Regions from separate parts of the Pseudomonas sp. LF020 genome, predicted to be linked through region 2. Evidence: predicted binding sites of a transcription regulator. Region 2 holds the regulator's gene; the other holds the start of a gene.
The links. The regulator sigma-54, encoded in region 2, starts transcription at its own class of promoters, with help from an activator protein. The targets are predictions, from matches to a motif close to ANTGGCATNNANNTTGCTNT.
Positions count from the first base shown of each region.

Region 1: ACU680_RS14880 (circularly permuted type 2 ATP-grasp protein) is a predicted target of sigma-54. The motif match lies at 1,971-1,990, and genes of this name have one in related genera.

Region 1 is NZ_JBRFIX010000005.1:412,602-416,810, reverse strand. Features, by position in the region: gene speE (polyamine aminopropyltransferase) at 1-477, shown strand, start outside; gene ACU680_RS14890 (hypothetical protein) at 734-967, shown strand; gene ACU680_RS14885 (ribonuclease E inhibitor RraB) at 1,181-1,528, shown strand; gene ACU680_RS14880 (circularly permuted type 2 ATP-grasp protein) at 2,023-3,432, shown strand; gene ACU680_RS14875 (alpha-E domain-containing protein) at 3,445-4,209, shown strand, end outside.
Region 2 is NZ_JBRFIX010000003.1:436,975-441,183, reverse strand. Features, by position in the region: gene rapZ (RNase adapter RapZ) at 1-825, opposite strand, end outside; gene ptsN (PTS IIA-like nitrogen regulatory protein PtsN) at 828-1,292, opposite strand; gene hpf (ribosome hibernation-promoting factor, HPF/YfiA family) at 1,304-1,612, opposite strand; gene ACU680_RS09750 (RNA polymerase factor sigma-54) at 1,686-3,179, opposite strand; gene lptB (LPS export ABC transporter ATP-binding protein) at 3,367-4,092, opposite strand; gene lptA (lipopolysaccharide transport periplasmic protein LptA) at 4,092-4,209, opposite strand, start outside.

The DNA.
Region 1 (4,209 bases), on a different contig from region 2:
CCACGGCTGAACCTGGTGATCGACGACGGCATGCGTTTTGTTGCCACCACCACGGAAAAATTCGACGTGATCATCTCCGACTCCACCGACCCGATCGGCCCGGGCGAAGTGCTGTTCTCGGAGAACTTCTACCAGGCCTGCCACCGTTGCCTGAACGAAGGCGGGATCCTCGTGACCCAGAACGGCACGCCGTTCATGCAGATCGATGAAGTCAAGACCACCGCCGGCCGCCTGCGCAGCCTGTTCCCGGACTGGCACTTCTATCAGGCGGCCGTGCCGACCTACATCGGCGGTTCGATGACCTTCGCCTGGGGCTCGACCAACCCGGCCTACCGCAAGCTGAGCCGTGAAACCCTGCAACAGCGCTTCATCGGCAGCGGCATCGTCACTCGCTACTACAACCCGGAAATCCACATCGGCGCATTCGCGCTGCCACAGTACGTGCTGCAGGCGATCAACAAGCCCAGCAACGACTGACCAGGTCGATGGATTCCTTGTGGCGAGGGAGCTTGCTCCCGCTTGAGTGCGCAGCACTCACAAAATCTGCGATTGCTAAATATTTTGGGGCCGCTTCGCAGCCCAGCGGGAGCAAGCTCCCTCGCCACAAAATTTTTCCAGTCATGAAAATGATGTTTTTTTCATGTTCGTCTGCCGCAATCCTTTTGAACGATCAATCTCGCCAAAAGTCGAGATAGATGTAAGCCCATTTGCGGGTTTGATCGAGGAGGCACCGATGCAAAAGTGGAAAGTCACTTTCGTGGACGATCATGGTGAAATTGTCGATGAGGTGTTCGAGCGCGCGGAATGCCCCAGCGACGACGAGGCTGCACGCCTGATCAAGGAACGGCTCCTGCCCGTGGCCGCCGAACTGGATTTGAACGATCTGGAAGGGCGCACCCCCGACGCCGGGGCGAAAAGCCTGAAAACCCAGAACAGCATCGAAATCCGCAGCATCACTCCAATCTGAAATCTTCCTTTCATCCGAAGCAACCAGGCCTTGGCAGCAGCTCTATCTTGGGGCTAATCTGCAAGCGAGATCAGCGAAACGATCGCTAAGGTCTGGTCTTGTCAGCTACATGCTTGTTTCCCGCCGGCAACCCGTTTGCCGATGTACTTTTGGCCTGTAAGGCCCGGGGCGGGAATACGGAAAGTCTATCCATCTATCCGAGGGGGACGATTCATGAGCACAGCCTATCAAGAAGACATCAGCAGTAATGTTCTGCGCCGCATGAAAGAAGGCGGTTTCGACTTTTCCCGATTCCATCCCATCGAGTTCTACGCCATTTTCCCGGACGAGGAGCGGGCGCGCAGAGCGGCAGGCAAATTTCGTGGTGAATCCATCAATGCCCAGGTCAGTGCGCGCGACGATGGCGCCTGGTCGTTGGAATTGAGCAAAGTGATGTACGCGACCTATGACGATATTGGCGATTTCGAGCAGGGTTTCTCTGCCGTGGTCGAGCCGCTGGGCGGCATCATCGAAGGCTGGGGCGTGAAGCAGGAGGTGCGCAGCCGGCATCGTTTGAACTGATCTCTGGTTTAGCTTTTTTAAAGTCAAAAGATCGCAGCCTTCGGCAGCTCCTACAGGTGATTGGTAGGAGCTGCCGGAGGCTGCGATCTTTTGCTTTTGCTTTCAAAACATTTCAGAAAGGCAAAAAAAAGCCACCGGAGAGGGTGGCTGAAAGGGAAGATCGATAAGGAGAGGAAACCGGTCAGGGTCACGGCCTGCGGGGACTGCACGGGCAGTCACGGGTCATTGGGCTGAAGCCTTCCTTGTGGGAAGTTTGCAGCGGATGCGCGGATTATCCGCAGCCCGGCGCAAGCAGTGAAATCAACTCTGACTATGCTGGTGATAGGCGATGCAATGCGTCGCAATGAAGCGGGGGCAATCCGCTTGGGGCATTTGCCGCACAGGAATGGTGCGGTGCTTGCGGCGTGATTATCCAAGCGATTGAAATCAAAGCGTTTATGCCGATGGCACGGGCCTTGCGAAGGCCTGTAGGTCCGGGTGACAAGGAGTACGGCATGATCCGCACCTATTTTGATGAAATGTACGATGCCGGCGGCCAGGTCCGCCCGCATTACCGCGAGTTCGCCCGCTGGCTGGCGGACACGCCTGACGAGTTGCTGGCACAACGGCGACGCGAGGCCGATCTGCTGTTCCACCGGGCCGGGATTACCTTCACGCTCTATGGCGATGAGCAGGGCACCGAGCGCCTGATTCCATTCGACACCATTCCGCGCAGCATTCCCGCCAGCGAGTGGCGGATCGTCGAGCGCGGCTGCATCCAGCGGGTCAAGGCGTTGAACATGTTCCTCGCCGACCTTTATCACGAGCAGCGCATCATCAAGGCCGGGATCATCCCCGCCGAACAGGTGCTGGCCAACGAGCAGTACCAGTTGGCGATGCAGGGCCTGGATCTGCATCGCGATATCTATTCGCACATTTCCGGCGTCGATCTGGTGCGCGATGGCGACGGCACCTACTACGTGCTCGAAGACAACCTGCGCACCCCGAGCGGCGTGAGCTACATGCTCGAAGACCGCAAGATGATGATGCGCCTGTTCCCCGAACTGTTCGCCGCCCAGCGCATCGCGCCCATCGACCACTATCCGAACCTATTGCTCGACACGCTGAAAAGCTCCAGCCCGATCGACGATCCGAGCGTGGTGGTGCTGACGCCGGGGCGTTTCAACAGTGCGTTCTTCGAACATGCCTTCCTCGCACGGGAAATGGGCGTTGAACTGGTGGAGGGTGCCGACCTGTTCGTGCGCGACGACAAGGTCTTCATGCGCACCACCGACGGGCCGAAAGCGGTGGACGTGATCTACCGCCGTCTCGACGACGCGTTCCTCGATCCGCTGGCATTCAACCCCGACTCGATGCTCGGTGTGCCGGGGCTTCTGTCGTCCTATCGTTCGGGCAACGTGGTGCTGGCCAATGCCATCGGCACCGGGGTAGCAGATGACAAATCGGTGTATCCGTTTGTCACCGAGATGATCCGTTTCTACCTCGACGAAGAACCGATCCTGAAGAACGTGCCGACCTGGCAATGCCGTAACCCCTCTGAGCTTTCCCACGTGCTGGCCAATCTTGCGGATCTGGTGGTCAAGGAAACCCAGGGTTCCGGCGGATACGGAATGCTGGTGGGGCCGGCGTCTACCGCGGCGCAGATCGATGCGTTCCGCGAACGGATCAAGGCCAAGCCCCATGCCTATATCGCGCAACCGACGCTGTCGTTGTCGACCTGTCCGACCTTTGTCGAAAACGGTATCGCGCCGCGCCATATCGACCTGCGTCCGTTTGTACTGTCTGGCCGCGAAACCCGGGTTGTGCCCGGCGGTTTGACCCGTGTCGCCCTGCGTGAAGGCTCCCTGGTGGTGAACTCCTCTCAGGGCGGCGGAACCAAGGACACCTGGGTGGTCGAGGATTGAAGGAAGCTTGCCATGTTAAGTAGAACTGCCTCGGATCTGTACTGGATGTCGCGTTACCTGGAGCGGGCGGAAAACCTCGCACGGATGCTCGATATCAGCTATTCGCTGTCGCTGATGCCGCAGGACGGTCGCGGCGACGGTTTGCACGAGCTGGCCATGCCGCTGTTGATCACCGGCACCCTCGACGATTACCTGGAGCGTCACGGCGAACTGCATGCCGAACGCCTGCTGCATTTCTTCGCCCTTGACGCCGCCAACCCGGCGAGCATCTACAGCTGCCTCGGCGCAGCGCGCGCCAGTGCGCATGCGGTGCGCGGGCGCATCACTGCGGACATGTGGGAGAACATCAACGCCACCTGGCTGGAGATTCGTGGGATTGCCGAGCAGGGTCTCAGCCGCTACGGCATGAGCCGTTTCTGCGAGTGGATCAAGGAGCGCTCGCACCTATTCCGGGGCGCGTCCTACGGCACCATCATGCGTAACGATGCATTCCGCTTCATTCGTCTGGGGACGTTCATCGAGCGTGCGGATAACACGCTGCGTCTGTTGGATGCGCGCTATGAAATGGCTGGCGATCAAGCCGAAGCGGTCAGCGACGGTACGGCGCACGCCTATTACCAGTGGAGTGCGTTGCTGCGGGCGCTGTCGTCATTCGAGGCTTACACCGAGATCTACCGCGACGCGCCCGGCGCCCGGCATGTCGCCGAACTGCTGCTGTTGCGTGCGGATGTGCCGCGCTCGCTGCGCGCCTGCACCGAGGAAATCGACCAGATCCTC
Region 2 (4,209 bases):
CTTCAGGGTTTTCTGCAGGGCCTGACCCAGGCGTTCGGTCAGGTAAACGGAGCGGTGATGTCCGCCAGTGCAGCCAATGGCAATGGTGACATAGGCGCGATTGCTCGCCGCAAAGCGCGGCAACCATTTATTCAGGTAGCCGTAGATGTCCTGGAACATCTCTTCGACCTCCGGCTGCGTCGCCAGATACTCGGCGACCGGTGCGTCGAGTCCGGATTGTGCGCGCAATTCAGGCTTCCAGTACGGATTGGGCAGGCAGCGCACGTCGAACACCAGATCCGCGTCCACCGGCATGCCGCGCTTGAAACCGAACGATTCAACCAGAAATGCCGTCCCCGGCTCCGGCTGGTTCAGCAGGCGCAGTTTGATGGTATCGCGCAACTGGTACAGATTCAGATTGGTGGTGTTGACCTTGAGATCGGCCAGGTCGGCAATCGGGCCGAGCAGGGCGGTTTCATCTTCGATCGCTTCGGCCAGTGAGCGGTTGGCGGTGCTCAGCGGGTGGCGACGGCGGGTTTCCGAGAAGCGTTTGAGCAAGGTTTCTTCGTCGGCATCCAGATACAGCACATCACACTGGATGTGTCGGGCGCGGACTTCTTCGAGCAACTCGGGGAAGCGTGACAAATGACTCGGCAGGTTTCGCGCATCGATCGACACAGCCACCAACGGCTGAGCCAGCTCGGTATGAATCAGGGCGCGTTCGGCGAGTTCCGGCAGCAGACCGGCCGGCAGGTTGTCGATGCAGTAGTAGCCGTTGTCCTCAAGAACATTCAGGGCGGTACTTTTACCCGAGCCGGAGCGGCCGCTGACGATGATCAAACGCATGATTAGTGACCGTTCTGCTCGCTCAGGACGACCTGATACAAGGCTTCATTGCTCGGTGCGCTACGCAGTTTTTCGCGCACTTCCTTGCGGTCGAGCATGCTGGCGATCTGGCGCAGTAATTCCAGATGAGCATCGGTGGCCGCTTCCGGGACCAGCAAGACAAACAGCAGGTCAACCGGTGCGCCGTCGATTGCATCGAAATCGATGGGCGCTTCAAGGTGCATCAACGCGCTGATAGGCGCTTCGCAGCCTTTGAGACGACAGTGGGGGATGGCGATGCCGTTGCCGAAACCGGTGGAACCGAGTTTCTCACGGGCGATCAGCGCTTCGAAGACATCTTGCATCTCCAGATCCGGCACTTCGCGGGCGATCAGGTTGGCAATCTGTTCGAGGGCTTTCTTTTTACTGCCGCCCGGCACGTTCACCAGGGAACGGCCGGGGGTCAGGATACTTTCAAGTCGGATCATGGGGGTGGGGGTTATCGACCGGTAGCGCCCTGAAGCAGGCTCTGGGTCTTTTCCTTATGCTTTTTGAGTTGTTTATCAAGCTTGTCGGTCAGCGCGTCGATCGCTGCGTACATGTCGGTATGTTCCGCGTTTGCGACGACCTCATTGCCGGGAATATGCAGCGTGGCTTCGATTTTCTGCTTCAGCTTTTCGACGCACATCGTGACTTGCACGTTGGTGATCTTGTCGAAATGTCCCTCAAGCCTCTTGAGCTTCTGCTCAACGTATTCACGGAGAGGTTGGGTAACTTCCAGTTGGTGTCCACTGATGTTGACTTGCATACAGCTTCTCCTTCGTTGCCAGTGCATAAAGCGGCAGGCCGAACAGCCTGCCACTGGAACGCTGTAACGTGGCTTACATCAACCGCTTGCGTTCGCTCGAAGGCGCGATCCCTAGGGATTCACGGTACTTGGCGACGGTGCGGCGAGCCACCTGAATGCCTTGTGCCTCCAGTAAACCAGCGATCTTGCTGTCACTCAACGGCTTTTTCTGATTTTCCGCTGCAACCAGTTTTTTGATGATCGCGCGGATCGCCGTGGACGAGCATTCACCGCCTTCGGAGGTGCTTACATGGCTGGAGAAAAAGTATTTCAGTTCATAAATGCCCCGTGGGGTATGCATGAATTTCTGTGTGGTGACCCGGGAAATCGTCGATTCGTGCATGCCTACCGCTTCGGCGATGTCGTGCAGGACCAACGGCTTCATGGCTTCGTCGCCGTACTCCAGGAAACCGCGCTGATGCTCGACGATCTGGGTGGCCACTTTCATCAGGGTTTCGTTGCGGCTCTGCAGGCTCTTGATGAACCAGCGTGCTTCTTGCAACTGGTTGCGCATGAAGGTGTTGTCGGCGCTGGTGTCGGCGCGACGGACGAAACCGGCGTACTGCGCGTTGACCCGCAAACGGGGCACCGACTCCTGATTCAATTCGACCAGCCAGCGCTCGTTGTCCTTGCGCACAATGACGTCGGGCACCACGTACTCGGCTTCGGTCGATTCGATCTGTGAGCCCGGGCGTGGATTGAGGCTTTGCACCAGTTCGATGACCTGACGCAGCTCGTCTTCCTTGAGCTTCATGCGCCGCATCAACTGGCTGTAGTCACGACTGCCGAGCAGATCGATGTAATCGCTGACCAGACGTTTGGCTTCGTTGAGCCACGGGGTCTTGGCCGGGAGCTGACGCAGTTGCAGCAACAGGCATTCGCCGAGGTTGCGCGCGCCGATGCCGGCGGGTTCGAACTGTTGAATGCGGTGCAGAACGGCCTCGATCTCGTCCAGCTCGATGTCGAGCTCCGGATCAAAGGCGTCGAGGATTTCTTCGAGGGTTTCGTCGAGGTAGCCCTGATTGTTGATGCAATCGATCAGGGTCACGGCGATCAGGCGGTCGGTGTCGGACATCGGCGCCAGGTTCAATTGCCACAGCAAATGGCTTTGCAGGCTTTCGCCGGCGGAGGTGCGGGTGGTGAAGTCCCACTCGTCGTCATCGCTGCTGGGCAGACTGCTGGCGCTGGTCTGGTAGACGTCTTCCCAGGCGGTATCAACGGGCAGTTCGTTAGGAATGCGCTCGTTCCATTCGCCATCTTCCAGGTTGTCCACCGTCGGGGCGGTTTCCTGATAGGAGGGTTCCTGAATGTCGGTGTTGGTTTTTTGTTCGACGTTGTCGGCCAAAGGATCGGTATTGTCGAAGTCGTCGCCTTCTTCCTGGCGTTCGAGCATCGGATTGGATTCCAGGGCCTCCTGGATTTCCTGTTGCAGGTCCAGGGTCGACAATTGGAGCAGGCGGATGGCCTGTTGCAGCTGCGGTGTCATCGTCAGCTGCTGGCCCATTCTCAAGACTAGCGATGGTTTCATGGCAGGGGCTTAACACCTTATTCGCCGGCGCGCATGCGCCATCCACTACAGGGCGCCGGAGCGCCAAACTTAAGCAAATTATATGCCTGAAACTGTCGTGTTTGCCTAGAGCGCTGTAACAATTAAAGCGTATTAAATCCTGCTTGAATCGATACAGCGCCCGGGCGGCTCACCGGGCACTATTCGCTTAGAGGCGGAACTCGTGGCCCAGGTACACTTCCTTCACCAGATCGTTGGCAAGGATGGTCGCCGCATCGCCTTCGGCGATCAGTTGACCGTCGTTGACGATGTAGGCGGTTTCGCAGATATCCAGGGTCTCACGCACGTTGTGGTCGGTGATCAGTACACCGATGCCCTTGGCCTTGAGGTGGTGGATGATCTGCTTGATGTCGCCAACCGAAATCGGGTCGACACCGGCGAACGGTTCGTCGAGCAGGATGAATTTCGGTGCGGTCGCCAGGGCGCGGGCGATTTCCACCCGGCGGCGTTCACCACCGGACAGGCTCATGCCGAGGTTGTCGCGGATGTGGCTGATGTGGAACTCCTGCAGCAGGCTTTCCAGTTCCTTGCGACGACCGGCCTTGTCGAGTTCCGTGCGGGTTTCGAGGATGGCCATGATGTTATCGGCCACCGACAGTTTGCGGAAGATCGATGCTTCTTGCGGCAGATAGCCGATACCGGCCTTGGCACGACCGTGCATCGGCTGATGGCTGACGTCCAGATCATCGATCAGCACGCGACCCTGATCGGCCTGCACCAGGCCGACGATCATGTAGAAGCAGGTGGTCTTGCCGGCGCCGTTCGGGCCGAGCAGGCCAACGATCTGGCCACTGTCGATCGACAGGCTGACGTCGCGCACAACCTGGCGGCTTTTATAGGCCTTGGCCAGGTGTTGGGCTTTCAGAGTTGCCATTACTGGGTCTTCTCGTCGGTTTTCTTCTTCGGCTGGATCACCATGTCGATGCGCGGACGCGCTTCGGTGACTTTGCTACCGGTAGCGCGACCGGCACTGGCCAGCTTCTTCACTGTG